2 regions of the Gordonia sp. LUNF6 genome follow, and region 2 is predicted to be linked to the other one. Evidence: riboswitches for the same ligand, from Rfam matches in the RefSeq annotation. Region 2 holds a riboswitch; the other holds the start of a gene.
The links. Region 2 has a riboswitch for cobalamin ahead of metE (5-methyltetrahydropteroyltriglutamate--homocysteine S-methyltransferase). Riboswitches for the same ligand answer to the same signal wherever they lie in the genome.
Positions count from the first base shown of each region.

Region 1 (7,263 bases), 1.1 Mb from region 2:
CTCTGACCGGCCTGCCGATCGGAGGCGGCAAGGGCGGCTCGGACTTCGACCCCAAGGGCCGCTCCGACCTCGAGGTCATGCGCTTCTGCCAGTCGTTCATGACCGAGCTGTATCGCCACATCGGCGAGTACACCGACGTTCCCGCCGGCGACATCGGCGTCGGCGGCCGCGAGATCGGCTTCCTGTTCGGCCAGTACAAGCGCATCACCAACCGCTACGAGTCCGGCGTCCTGACGGGCAAGGGACTGTCGTGGGGCGGTTCGCAGGTCCGCCCGGAGGCCACCGGTTACGGCGCTGTCTTCTTCGTCGACGAGATGCTGAAGGCCAAGGGCGACAGCTTCGAGGGCAAGAAGGTCCTCGTCTCCGGTTCCGGAAACGTCGCCACTTACGCGATCGAGAAGATCCACCAGCTCGGCGGCACGGTCATCGCCTGCTCGGACTCCTCCGGCTACGTCGTCGATGAGAACGGCATCGACCTGGAGATCCTCAAGGAGGTCAAGCAGGTCCGCCGGGCCCGCCTGAGCGAGTACGTCGAACTGCGCGGCGGCGGTGCCCGCCTGGTCACCGAGGGCAACCTCTGGCAGGTGCCCGCCGACATCGCGCTGCCGTGTGCGACGCAGAACGAGCTGGATGAGAAGGACGCCGAGGCACTGGTCCGCAACGGATGCAAGGTGGTCGCCGAGGGCGCCAACATGCCCACCACACCGGAGGCCACCAAGGTCCTGCTCGCTGCGGGCGTCGGCTTCGCGCCGGGCAAGGCCGCCAACGCCGGCGGTGTGGCGACCTCCGCGCTGGAGATGCAGCAGAACGCCTCGCGCGACTCCTGGACGTTCGAGTACGCCGAGGAGCGTCTGAGCTCCATCATGCGCACCCTGCACCACACCTGCCTGCAGACCGCCGACGAGTACAACGACCCGGGCAATTACATCCTGGGCGCCAACGTCGCCGGTTTCGTTCAGGTCGCCGACGCGATGAACGCGCTCGGCGTCATCTGACCGACGCAGTCATATGAGAAAGGCCCGCCGTCGGCGGGCCTTTCTCATTGTCCGGGAGTGGTCAGGCGGTCTCGGTGGCCACCCGATCGACGGCCTTGGTGAAGACCTTGTTGAACGCTGCCAGGTCGGGAGTCGACTGCGGGGAGGCGTCGCTGGCCTGCACGCTGACCAGGTAGCCGTTGACCATCGCGTAACCGACGATCATCGACGTCTTGGTGGTGGTTCCCTTGAAGTCGATCGTGGAACTCTGCTGCACGACGATCGCGTCGTCCGCCTTCGTCTTCGGCGCCGGAATCACCTTCGAGACGGCCGTGCCCTTCGCGCCCGCGGCCTGGCCCTCGGTGATCTCGACCTTGATCTTGCCGCAGTCGCCGGTCACGGCCTTGCGGAAGTCCTCCACGGAGTGGTCGACCACGGAGACGGTCTCAGCGAGCACGGAGGTGCCCTTCATCGCGATGACGAAGCCGGTCTTGGCGAGGTCGATCTTGTCTGGAAACGCACTCAGCTGCATGCAGTTCGCCGGCGTCACCTTCGCGCTCTTCGTCGAGCTGAGAACGGAATCGGCGACCTTCTGGATCTGGTCTCGCGGAACCGGGGTCACCTGGTACCCGGCCGGAAAATCGGCCTTGCCGATCACCAGCGTCGGCGCCTTGCCCGCATCTACGGACGGTGCGGCGGCCGACGATGCGGGACCCGGCACCGGTGCGCCGTCCTCGGTCGAGCCGCAGCCGGTCACGAGCAGCAATGCCGCGCTCGCGGCAGCGGCGGCGCCGGCAATCCTCTTCATTGTCATCACGTCGGTCTTCATCCCTATCTGGTGATACTGAGTAGACGGGACAATCCTGACCGATGCGGAATCCGGGCGCGGCACCGGCATCCCGTCGAGGCGGCGGTCAGCGCGCGGCCTTGGCGATCGCCCTGGCGAAGACGTCCTCGAAAACCGCACGATTCAGATCGGCGGTCTGGTCGACGGCGCTCATCTGTACGGTGACCGCGTAACCGTTGACGAGGGCGTTTCCTACCAGCAGACTCGTCTCACCGGATTTGGAACCGTTCACGGTCCTACTCCGGCTCTCCACCGCCAGGACCTGGTCGGCGGCCCCGCGCGGTACGTCGATCACGGTATGCGTGACGGTGATCTCCGCACCTTTGACCGGGCCGGCCTTCACGTGCACACGGACGACGCCGCAGTCGCCGGTGACCTGCTTGCGCGCAGCCTCGAGGTCGACGCCGCCGTCGATCTCGGCGACGGGCTGCACCGACTCGCTGATCGCATCGTCACCATCGGTCGCCGCCATCACGCCGACCCTCTTCGGGTCGATCGTGGTGACCATCGCTCCGGATGCCGCACACTGCGCGGGTGCGATGTCGACGTGTGCGGTGGAATCGGAGAGTTGCTCCGTCATCTGCGCGAGGGCGTCCTTGCTGAGCCGGGCGGTGTGGAAACCGGCGGGCAGTTCGGCCTGTGTCAGCGGCAGCTCGGCGGCCTCGCGCTCGGCAGCGGTGGACGAGCCGTCGGTGCTGCATCCCACCGAGGCGAGCACTGCGCCACCCGCCAGCATCGCCACCGACATCCGGATCGCCCTGCCCGCCATGTGTCCCCTTCGACTGTGGTTTCAGTACTGAATGTACTTGCCGGACATCCGGGCCGTCCCCGGCCGTCTCCGCTCGGGCGTCCGGTTCACCGGCTCGCCGATCGGTCTCCGAACCACTCCCGGATCGGTTCACCTCCCACCAGGTGCCGCTCCACCACATCGGCGACTCGCGCCGCTGTGAGTCCGGCGTACCAGACGTCGTCCGGATAGACCGCGACCACCGGCGCCTGCGAGCAGGGGAACAGGCACCCGGTGAGCGTGATGAGGACGTCGTCGTCGCCGAGCCGCCGGGCGTCGAGTTCGGCGGAGAGTTCCGACTGCGTCTCGGCGCCCCCTCGCGCCGAGCATCGGGGACCGCGGCAGACCAGCACGTGTCGCGCGAACCCGGGAACCGCGTCCCAGGCCTTCGTCGCGAGCGGGGCGGTGGTATCGCGGGCCGGGGCCCCGCCGTCGGCGGCAGCCCGCTCGATCAGATTCGCGTAATCCGTTGTCTGGCAAAGCGATCCGCCGATCCTGATATCCGGCGCGGAGCCCGCCGGGCGGTTCCGCAGCCAGTGCCCGATCACGCGGCGGAACCAAGCGTCCATCTTTCGGTCGGCGAGCGTCTGACCGCTCAGCACCACCACCGAGTCGGCGCCCTCGCGGGCCGCCTCGTCGAGCACCTCGGTGACGGTGTCGGACTCACCGCCCAGGACGGCGGAGCGGAAGACCGTGCCCGGATGGCGTTCGGCGACCTCTCCCAGCGCACGGGCGAGTTCGCCGTGCACATCCGCGCCGCGATCCGTCGGCGCCGTCACGATCACCCAGTCGGCGTCGATCATCACTTCTCCCCGCCTGTGGCCGAAACCACGCCGCACATGACGATCAGTGGCCCGCCGGTGACCGGATGGCGAAGCACCTGCGCGTCGAGGCCGTAGACGTCCGCCAGCAACTCGGGCGTCAGCACCTCGGAGGCGCTGCCCTGCGCACGGACGCGGCCCTCGTCGAGCACGACGAGGTGGTCGCAGTACATCGCGGCGAGTTGCAGATCGTGCAGGGCAGCGAGGACGGTGAGGCCGAGATCCCGGGCCAGCTGCAGCAGGTGAAGCCCGGCCGCCACATCGAGATGGTTGGTCGGCTCGTCGAGGACGAGGACCTTCGGGCGCTGCGCCAGCGCCCGCGCCATCTGGACCTTCTGCCGTTCGCCGCCGGACAGGGTCTGCCAGGTGCGGTGCCGCAGATGCTCGATGCCGAGCGTTCCGATGGCCTGATGCGCCTCGTGCGCGGCGTCTCCGAGCGGCCTGGCCCATCCCCCGGCGTGCGGGATGGTGCCGAGCTCCACAATCTGTTCCACCGACAGTTCCAGGACGGTCGCCGAGTGCTGTTCCACCTCGGCGACGGTGCGCGCGAACTCGCGGCGGCCCAACTCCCGGACGTCGGTGCCGCCCAGCAGCACCTGGCCGGCGTCGGGCCGCTGCCAACGCATCACCATCGACAGCAGGGTCGACTTTCCGGACCCGTTCGGGCCGATCACGCCGGTGAATCGGCTGGCGGGCGCCCGGGCCGTGACGTCGTCGAGGATTCTCCGCTCGCCGCGGGCGAAGCTCACCGCCCGCATCTCGATGCCGGGCATCCCGGTCTCGGTCCCGGTCATTCGGTGCCTCGCTGTCGCCGGAGCAGGTAGATGAAGGCGGGCACGCCGATCACCGAGGTGACGAGCCCGAGCGGCAGTTCCCGCGACGGCATCACGCCGCGGGCGATGATGTCGGCCCAGACCACCACCAATGCCCCGAGCACCACCGCCACCGGCAGGACCCGATAGTGCAGCGGGCCCACGAGAAAGCGCACCATGTGCGGCACCACGAGCCCCACGAACCCGATGATCCCCGACAGCGCCACCAGGACGGCGGTGCACAGCGACACCAGCGCGTAGAGCACCCAGCGAGTGCGGGCCACGTGAGTGCCCAGGCTCGCGGCGGCGCGTTCACCGAAGGCGAAGGCGTCCAGCGTTCGGGCGTGGGCCAGCACGGCGACGATCGTGCACACGGTGACGATCGCGGTCAGCGCGAGGGTGTTCCAGCGGATGCCGGCCACCGACCCCATCGACCAGAACATGACGCGGTCGGCGGTGCCGTGCGGGCCGAAGTAGATCAACGCCGAACTCAGCGCCGCGGCGAGTTGCCCGACGGCGACGCCGGCCAGGATCAGTCTGCCCGGAAGCAGCGCGCCCCCGCGCGTGACCGCGATCGCGAACACCAGCAGCAGCGAACCCATCGCCCCCAGAAACGCTGCGACGGAGACCACTGAGCCACCGGCCATGCTGCCCATGCCGACTCCCGTGCTCAACACCACCACGGCGCCGAGAGACGCACCGCCGGACATCCCGAGGATGTACGGGTCGGCCAGCTGGTTGCCCGTCAACGACTGCAGGACGGTGCCGCAGACCGCCAGGCCCGCACCGATGAGTGCCGCTCCGACCACCCGCGGCAGCCGCAGCTGAACGACGATGTTCTCGTCGAGCACATCGGACGTGCCGATGCCCACGCTGCTGCCGAGCGCTCGCACCACCGTGCCCAGCGGCAGATCGGCCGATCCGACCACGATTCCCAGCGCCATGCTGATCAGCAGCAGGACCGTCAGTCCGGCCAGCCAACCCGCCAGGGCCGGTGTACCGCGGAGCCGTTCGCGCACGCGCCGACTACTTCGCGAGCGCGTCCGACAGCTTGGCGGCGCCGTCGATCAGCCGCGGACCGGGGGTGCTCTCAGCGAACGGGATCACCACGAACGATCCCTTCGCGACGGCCTTCAGGTCCTTGAGCGCCGGGTCGGACTCCAGATACTTCCGCTTGGCGGCGGCCGGATCCCAGTCGGCGTCCACCAGGACGATCACGTCCGGATCGGCTTTGAGCACCGCCTCCCAGCCGGTCTCGGCCCAGTTGCCGGAGAGATCCCCGAAGACGTTCTTCGCGCCGACGGCGTCGATCACCAATTGCGGCCCGCCGTCGCCGGCACCGACGAAGGGCTTGTCGGTCGAGGAATCCCACCACAGAACCGTCTTGCCCCGTCCGGCCGACTTCGCGGTGAGGTCGGCTAGCTTCGCGCGCATGTCGGCGTTCACCCGGTCGGCATCGGCCGTCCGTCCGAAGAGCACGCCGTAGTCGCTGGTCTCACCGGCCACCGCGTCCCAGGACGAGGCCGGACGCTTCGACTTGTCCTCGCAGCCGAAGGGCGACACGTAGGTCGCCACACCGAGGTCGTCGAACGACTGCCGGCTTCCCAGCGCCTTGTCGTCGAAGGCGCTGCTGTACGACGCGGCGATCAGGTCGGGGTGCTTCTCGAGGACCGCTTCGCGGGTGGGGTACTTCTCCGACAGCACCGGGATCTCGCCGTAGGCTGCGGCCCATTGCGGGGCGATGGCGCTGTCGAGGTAGGCGGTGCCGACCAGTTGCCCGCCGGCGCCGACGGCCAGGGCCGACTCGGTGGCCCCCTGGTTGACGGTGATGGCCGCGTCGGCCGGCTTCTTCAGGGTGACGGTGCGGCCGCAGTTCTGCAGGCTGATCGCCGAGCCGTCGGCGCCCGATGCGGGATCGTCGCCGGAACAGGCGGAGACGGTGAGGACGGTGCCGGCGACGGCCAGGATCACCGCGTTCTTCAGGGTGCGCAATGCGACCCCCCTTTCCAGATACTCGTGGAACTTCGGGGTACGCCGCGGCCGGTCTCCTGGCTACACAGGACTGCCGGCGGTCGCACCTTCCCAGATGACGAGCACCCAGTGGCTGGAGTCCTGCACTCCCGGCGACTTCCGGACCTGTTCACAGTGGCGAGTACCGCGCCGGCTTCTCACCGGACTTCCCGAGCACCGTGACGTATCGCCCGAGTGTATCCGGGCACGGCCGGGACACTCGGGCGACCTCGAATCAGGCGGGGTCTTTGAAGTACACGAGCTGGTGCGTGGTCGCGAGGAGCACCTCGCCCGACCAGAGCTGTCCGTACTGGTCGAAGTGACCGTGCCCGAACCGGGCGGCGCGCGCCGTCGCGAGGACGTGTCCGGTTCCATGCGCCTCGAGTTCCTGCGCGGTGGCGTGGAAATACGTGGTCAGGGTGATGGTGCCCGCCGGCATGTAGGTTCCGTGCCGGAGAAAGACACGAGGGTAGAAGACATCGGTCATCGCGGTGAGCGCCGGGAAGTCGAGCGGCCGCTCGGGCCGGTCGCGCAGCCACAACGTCGACGTCGAGTCGGCGTCGTTCCTCCCGTCCATGCCGCCCGCGACGAACCGCTTGTCGTAGTTCTTGGCCCAGGCGATGAAGTCCACGTACTCGCTGACCTCGACCTCCTCGGCGGGCGGTGCGGCCGGAGGCGTCGGCTCGGTGTCGGACCAGGTGTCACGGGCGACGCCGAAGACCGCGGTGCCGGTGGCCGCCACCTGTCCGGATTGGCTGATCGTCACCACCCAGTGCTGATTGGTGCGGTTGGTCCGGACGGGCCGCAGGTCGAGATCCCACTGTCCTTCGGCGATCGGTGCCGCGTAATTGATGGTCAGCGCGAGCGGATCGCCGAGGACGTCGGGCCGCTGCTGGATGCCGTTGACGACGGTCGCGGCCGTGATGCCGCCGAACGGGCCGACCATGTTGTTGTACGCGGGATGCGTCTGCGCGCGGACCACATGGTCCGACGCCGTGGGCGTGAGGGCGAT
Region 1 covers NZ_CP178181.1:135,527-142,789, reverse strand. Annotated here, with positions in the region: gene gdhA (NADP-specific glutamate dehydrogenase) at 1-995, shown strand, start outside; gene ACK8HH_RS00720 (hypothetical protein) at 1,057-1,782, opposite strand; gene ACK8HH_RS00715 (hypothetical protein) at 1,889-2,590, opposite strand; gene ACK8HH_RS00710 ((2Fe-2S) ferredoxin domain-containing protein) at 2,677-3,411, opposite strand; gene ACK8HH_RS00705 (ABC transporter ATP-binding protein) at 3,411-4,223, opposite strand; gene ACK8HH_RS00700 (iron ABC transporter permease) at 4,220-5,260, opposite strand; gene ACK8HH_RS00695 (ABC transporter substrate-binding protein) at 5,268-6,233, opposite strand; cobalamin riboswitch at 6,262-6,448, opposite strand; gene ACK8HH_RS00690 (acyl-CoA thioesterase) at 6,487-7,263, opposite strand, start outside.
Region 1: another riboswitch for cobalamin. It lies ahead of ACK8HH_RS00695 (ABC transporter substrate-binding protein); the one in region 2 lies ahead of metE (5-methyltetrahydropteroyltriglutamate--homocysteine S-methyltransferase).

Region 2 (7,263 bases):
CAACCGCGTCCGGGTTCCGATCGCCGTCGGCGACGAGCCGGGCACGGGCGTCGCCGACTGACGCCGGAAACAGTTCCATGACGCTGCCCGCCCCTCTCGCCGAGATCGTCTCGGATTTCGCCGATCTGGCGGATTCGGACAAGGTCACTCTGCTGCTCGAGTTCTCCCGCGAGCTCCCCGAGCTGCCCGAGTCGCTGAAGCCCGAGTCGATGGAGCCGGTTCCCGAGTGCCAGTCGCCGATCTTCCTGTCCGTGGACGCCTCGGACGCCGGGGCCGTGCGCCTGTACTTCAGCGCTCCGCCCGAGGCACCCACCACCCGGGGTTTCGCCTCCATCCTGCACGAGGGGCTCGACGGCGCCAGTGCTTCGGAGATCACCGCGGTGCCCGACGACTTCTTCCACGAGCTGGGTCTGTCGTCGGTGATCAGTCCGCTGCGTCTCAACGGGATGGCGGGCATGCTGACGCGGATCAAGCGTCAGGTGCGCGAGCAGACTTCCCGCTGAACGCCGTCGCAGCGCAATGGACTTTCTGCAGATCGTCGACGCCCCGATTCAGCCCGGCGGCCTGGTCGAGTGGATTCCGGCTGTACCGGGCGGTCTGGGCAGCTGGAGCCGAGACGTACGCGAGACCTCGCACAACCACGAGGAGCATCTGCGGTCGGCGTTCGAGTACCGGGCGCTGACGCATCGCGAGGGCGGCCGCGAATCGTGGCTCGGGCTCGCGATCGAGTTCGACGAACCGATGTCGGTGCCCTCGGTCCGCTCCGCGCTGGTGGCGTACATCAATCGCCACGAGGTGCTGCGGACGCACGTGGTGCTCAAGGCCGACCGCGACGCCCGCTACCGCACGGAGCGCTACACCACCGAGCCCGACACCGTCCGGGTCAAGATGGCACGCATCGGCTGGTACACCGAGACGCCGTTGCTCCTCGAGCAGATCGCGGGATCGTTCGACCGCGCGACCGCCCCTCTGCACTGGCCGGCGTACCGGTTCGCGACCGTGGCGCGACCGGACAGTTTCACCCTGTTCTTCGCCGCCGACCACTCGCTGGTGGACGGCTACTCCCTGGTCAATGCGCATCACGAGTTGTCGGAGCTGTACCGGGCGGCCCGCGAGGGTCGTCCACCGGCTCTCGAGCCCACGGGCAGCTACCTCGACTTCAGCGACGCCCAGCGCCGCGCCGCCGACGTCGCCGACCCCGAGCACCGCGCAGTGCGCACATGGGCCGAGTTCGTCGCCCGGTTCGGCGGCCGACTGCCACCGAACCCCCTGCTGACCCCCGGTCGGGCGGGGCCCGCCGAGGAGGGCACCGGGCCGGTCCAGCTCGCGCGCACCCGGTTGCTCCTCGACGACGCAGGCGCAACGCGCTTCGAGGCCTTCTGCGCCGCCTCGGGCGCGTCCCCGGTGGGCGGGATCCTGGGAGCGATGGCGGTGGCCTTCCGCGAGACCAGCGGCGCCGACGACTTCGCCGTGATCATGCCCCGGCATACACGGACCGACCGCTCGTGGCTGCACTCGCTGGGCTGGTTCGTCGGTCTGGCGCCCCTGGTGATCGACGTCTCCGACGATCCCACGCCCGCCGAGGCGTCGCGGCGGAGCACCGCGGAACTGAGCGCTTCGCGGCACGGAAGCGAGCTTCCGTTCCTTCGTGTGGCGGATCTCATCGGCGTCACCGGCTCGCCGCATACGGTGGTCTCGTACATGGACACGCGCGGGGCACCGCGTGCCCAGGCCGCCGACGACGGTGCCGCACGGGTCCTGCGCAGCCATTCTTATGCCGACGACGAGGTCTACGTGTGGGTCAACCGGACGCCCGGCGGCCTGCGGATGCACGCTCGCTATCCCGCCGAAACCGCAGGTGATGTTCCCGTCTTCCTCGACCGTTTCGCGGACCTACTCGCGCGTACAGCCGAAGCCGGGTAGACAATTTTCTTGACCTGCGTGAGATGCGTCGTACCGAGCAATTGATCGGTGCGTTAATCTGAGTCGCGGAAATCACGTTGCCCGTCTGATGCGAGCCACGTGTAGGACGCCACGAGCGGGAGAATCCCGCGCGAGACGCAGCCCGTCGACCCCGGATGGTGAGAGCCGTCCCCGACAACGGCACCGCCTGACCGGTGGTGCCACAGGAGTGCCAGTGACCAGTTCCGCTGAGATCAGTCAGACGACCATCAAGAAGGTCCTCATCGCCAACCGCGGTGAGATCGCCGTTCGCGTGATTCGCGCCGCGAAGGACGCAGGCATCGCCAGTGTCGCCGTGTACGCCGAACCGGACGCCGACGCACTGTTCGTGCAGCTGGCGGACGAGGCGTTCGCACTCGGCGGCCAGACGTCGGCCGAGTCGTACCTGGTGTTCGACAAGGTCCTCGACGCCGCCGCCAAGTCCGGCGCTGACGCAGTCCACCCCGGATACGGCTTCCTCTCGGAGAACGCGGACTTCGCACAGGCCGTGATCGACGCCGGTCTCACCTGGATCGGCCCGCCCCCGTCGGCCATCCGTGACCTCGGCGACAAGGTGACCGCACGCCACATCGCCGAGCGCGCGAAGGCGCCGATGGCCGCCGGCACCAAGGATCCCGTCGCCGGCGCCGACGAGGTCGTCGAGTTCGCCAAGCAGTACGGCGTCCCGGTCGCGATCAAGGCCGCCTTCGGCGGCGGCGGCCGCGGCATGAAGGTCGCGCACACCGTCGAGGAGATCCCCGAGCTGTTCGAGTCGGCCACCCGCGAGGCCGTCGCGGCATTCGGTCGCGGCGAGTGCTTCGTGGAGCAGTACCTCGACAAGGCGCGACACGTCGAGGCCCAGGTCATCGCCGACCAGCACGGCAACGTCGTCGTCGCCGGAACCCGTGACTGCTCGCTGCAGCGCCGGTTCCAGAAGCTGGTGGAGGAGGCCCCCGCTCCCTTCCTGACCGACGAGCAGCGGGCGCGCATCCACTCCTCCGCGAAGGCCATCTGCCGCGAGGCCGGCTACTACGGCGCGGGCACCGTGGAGTACCTGGTCCAGGGTGACACCGTCTCGTTCCTCGAGGTCAACACCCGACTCCAGGTGGAGCACCCGGTCACCGAGGAGACCTCGGGCATCGATCTGGTGCGCCAGCAGTTCCGCATCGCCGAGGGCAAGGCCCTGGAGATCACCGAGGATCCGACCCCGCGTGGTCACTCCTTCGAGTTCCGGATCAACGGTGAGGACGCCGGGCGAGGCTTCCTGCCCGCGCCCGGCCCGATCACCGTCTACCGCGAGCCCTCCGGCCCCGGCGTCCGCGTCGACTCGGGCGTCCGCCAGGGCGACGTCATCGGCGGTCAGTTCGACTCGATGCTGGCCAAGCTGATCGTCACCGGCGAGAACCGGACCCAGGCACTCGAGCGCGCCCGCCGCGCACTGGCCGAGTTCGAGGTCGACGGCCTCGCCACCGTGATCCCGTTCCACCGCCACATCGTGTCGAACCCCGCCTTCATCGGCAGCACCGACGAGAACGGCGTCGAGGGCTTCGAGGTCTACACCAAGTGGATCGAGACCGATTGGGACAACCCGATCAAGTCCTTCACCGGCGGTGAGCCGCTCGACGACGAGGACGACACCCAGCGCCAGAAGGTCATCGTCGAGGTCGACGGCCGCCGCGTCGAGGTCTCGCTGCCCGGCGATCTCAACCTGGGCGGCGGTGGCGGCACCAACGGCGCCATCCGCCGCAAGCCGAAGTCGCGCACGCGCAAGAAGGGCGGCGGCGCCGCTGCCTCCGGCGACGCCGTGACCGCGCCGATGCAGGGCACCGTCGTCAAGGTGGCCGTCGGTGAGGGCGACGAGGTCGCCGAGGGCGACCTGGTCGTGGTCCTGGAGGCCATGAAGATGGAGAACCCGGTCACTGCGCACAAGGCCGGCACCATCACCAGCCTGTCCGCCGAGGCCGGTGCCGCGGTCACCCAGGGCACGGTGCTGCTCGAGATCAAGTAGAACCGGATACACCTCCGGCTGTGCCGTTCCGCCTGACCGATGTCGAGTCAGGAGGAACGGCACAGCCCGTTTTCGGAGCCGTGCACGCGCCCGGATCCGGCCGATTCGTGAGCGAACGAGAAGGACCCGTCATGGAAGCTGTCGAGATCAACGCCGGTGCGTGGTATCTGCGCGCCCTGCGGCACGACGAGCGGTTGTCCGATGTGCCCGCGCTCGAGCTCCTCGGCGTCGGCGATCCGGTCGAGTACATCCGAGCCGCCGACGCCGCGTGGGCCGACGAGTCGCGGCTCACGTGGGCGGTGTGCGTTCCCACCACCGGAGAACTCGCGGCGCTGATCGGCGTCGACGCCGCGGGGTCGGTGGCCGGCCTCGCCCGCGACGGCTACGACGCCGCGCTCGCGGCCGCGGTCGATCCCGCCACCCGTTGCGCGAGCGCACTGCTCGACGTCGAAGCGGCGGCTCTGCGCTCCGGACTGCCGGGCCGCTGACCCGGACGCCGCGCATCCAGGTCGCCGCGCATTCAGGCCGGCGCTCAGAGGGGCGAGTCGGCGGGGTTCCCGAGATCGGTGCAGTCGACCAGCACCATGTCGTCGCGGTGCGCGACGAGATACCGCACGGCAGGCAGTCCCGCCCCCAGCTCCGCGATGGCCTCGCGAACGCGTTCGGCTCCCAGGTAGAAGGGTTGGGCGGGACGGCCGCCGAACGCCGCGCGGCACAGACTCGTCGGGCAGTCGGCGGCGGCCTCGATGACGCGTGCGACGGCGATCGAACCGGCATCCGGGCTGTCGAGGGTCTGGATCACCGCCCCCGCCAGACTCGGATGCTGATCGACGAACTTCAGCGCCGCACTCGAGCAGGCGTCGAGACTGTCGTACCACTCGGGGAGATAGAGCGTCGTCGACGAGGTGTCGGGCGCCGGAACCACGCGGGCGCCGAGCGCCACATAGATGTCCTTGCAGCCGCCGGCGCCCAGACTTGACACGCAGGCCATCAGTCGCTGTTCTGTCGGAACATCGCCGTCACCTGCGGGATTCCGCTCGTCTCCACGGGCTACGAGGATGATCCCAGCGACCGGATGAGCCGGTCCGCCGGAGTTAAAATCACCGCCGGATCCCATGCTGCCCAATGATACCCGGTCCTTTACCATCGATAACTGCAACTGGTTCGCCCGGCCGGGATCACTATGGAGCCCCTGCTTCCCGCCGGGCGTCGACGCGAGTTCGCTGCCGACGGCAGCGACCGCCCGCGAAGAGGGAATCCGGTGAGACTCCGGAGCTGACCCGCAGCGGTATGTCGGAACGACCGCCGTCACACGCACTGGGACCGCCCCGCCCGAGCCACGGCTCACCGGCGGCGGCGCCTGGGAAGCGACGGCCAGTAGAAGCGGGCTCCATTCCTGGCCCGCGCGCCGACGAGCCCGAAGACCTGCCGGATGTATCGAGCGCATCCGCGCCCGATGGCTGTCCGCCTCGAGGAAACGGGCGACTGACGAACTGCGGTTCGCAGCGCCCGGTATGGCGACGGCTCGAACTACTCATGCAGGAGAAGAACACGTCATGTCCGATGACACGACTATCACCACCGACACCAGCACCACCCACTCTGCGGGCTTCACGGCCACCGTCCCCGGCGTCGCCCGGATCGGCGCCAACCGGGAGCTCAAGCGCGCGGTCGAAGCCTATTGGGCGGGCCGGATCGACGCCGCCGCGCTCACCCGGGTCGCAACGGGCATCCGCCGCGACAGCTGGAGCAGACTGATCGACGCCGGTTTCGACTCGGTGCCCGTCAACACGTTCTCGTACTACGACCAGGTGCTCGACACCGCTGTGATGCTCGGCGCGCTGCCACCGCGAGTGGCGGCGATCGACGATCCGCTGGACCGCTACTTCGCCGCCGCCCGCGGCACCGCCGGCGGCCCGGGCCCCGACATCGCACCGCTGGAGATGACCAAGTGGTTCGACACCAACTACCACTACCTGGTTCCGGAGATCGGTCCGGACACCGAGTTCACCCTCGACCCGGGCACAGTCCTCGATGAGATCGCTCAGGCGCAGGCTCAGGGCGTGCCCGCCCGTCCCGTGGTGATCGGACCGATCACCTTCCTCGCGCTCGCCAAGGCGGTCGACGGCGGCCCGGCACCGCTGACCCGCATCGACGATCTCCTGCCGCTCTACACCGATCTCCTCGGCCGCCTGGCCCAGACCGGTGTCGACTGGGTCCAGATCGACGAACCCACGCTGGTGACCGATCAGGCCGACGGTCTCACCGACCTCGCCGAACGCGTCTACAGTGTGCTGTCGGCTGTCCGGACGCGCCCGCGGATCCTGGTGCAGACGTACTTCGGCGATGCGGGCGACCGTCTCGCGGCACTGGCGCGGACCGAGGTGGAGGGCGTCGGAGTGGACCTGGTGACCGGCTCTCCGGACACCGTCCGCGCCGCCGATCTGACCGGAAAACTGGTAGTCGCCGGCGTGGTGGACGGCCGCAACGTCTGGCGCACCGACCTCGACGCGGCGCTGGCCGCACTCGAGTCGCTGCGCGCGCACGCCGGTGCCCTCGCGGTCTCGACCTCGTGTTCCACACTGCACGTCCCGTACACCGTGCGCGACGAGTTCGAACTCGACCCGGTGCTGCACGGATGGCTGGCCTTCGCCGAAGAGAAGTTCGGCGAGGTGGCCGCGCTCGCTCGGGCCCTGGCGCACGGCCGGGACGACCAGGCGTGCCGGTTCGAGGCGGCGCGCGCGGCACTGGCGTCCCGGGCAGCGGACCCGCGCGTACACGTCGCCGCGGTCCGCGAACGCCTCGCCGGGCTCACTCCGGCCGACTGGACCCGCTCGCCCGCGCCCGACCGCCGTGAGGCGCAGGACGCCGCGCTCGGCCTGCCCGTCCTGCCGACCACGACCATCGGCTCGTACCCGCAGACGGTCGAGATCCGCAAGGCGCGCCTCGCGCTGCGGAATGGAACCATCGACTCGGCGGCCTACCGGTCCCGGATGGAGCAGGAGGTCGCCGCGGTGATCGCCCTGCAGGAGCAGGTGGGTCTGGACGTCCTCGTCCACGGGGAACCCGAGCGGAACGACATGGTCCAGTACTTCGCCGAACAACTCGACGGCTTCTTCGCGACGGCCGCCGGCTGGGTCCAGTCGTACGGGTCACGCTGCGTCCGGCCGCCGATCCTGTTCGGCGACGTCCGGCGGTCGTCGCCGATGACGGTCGGCTGGATCACCTACGCGCAGTCCCTGACCGAGAAGCCGGTCAAGGGCATGCTCACCGGCCCGGTGACGATCCTCGCGTGGTCGTTCGTCCGCGACGAC
Region 2 covers NZ_CP178181.1:1,284,463-1,291,725, reverse strand. Annotated here, with positions in the region: gene ACK8HH_RS06050 (sulfurtransferase) at 1-61, shown strand, start outside; gene ACK8HH_RS06045 (SufE family protein) at 78-503, shown strand; gene ACK8HH_RS06040 (condensation domain-containing protein) at 520-1,923, shown strand; gene ACK8HH_RS06035 (acetyl/propionyl/methylcrotonyl-CoA carboxylase subunit alpha) at 2,138-3,949, shown strand; gene ACK8HH_RS06030 (hypothetical protein) at 4,081-4,437, shown strand; gene ACK8HH_RS06025 (hypothetical protein) at 4,482-4,931, opposite strand; cobalamin riboswitch at 5,163-5,397, shown strand; gene metE (5-methyltetrahydropteroyltriglutamate--homocysteine S-methyltransferase) at 5,506-7,263, shown strand, end outside.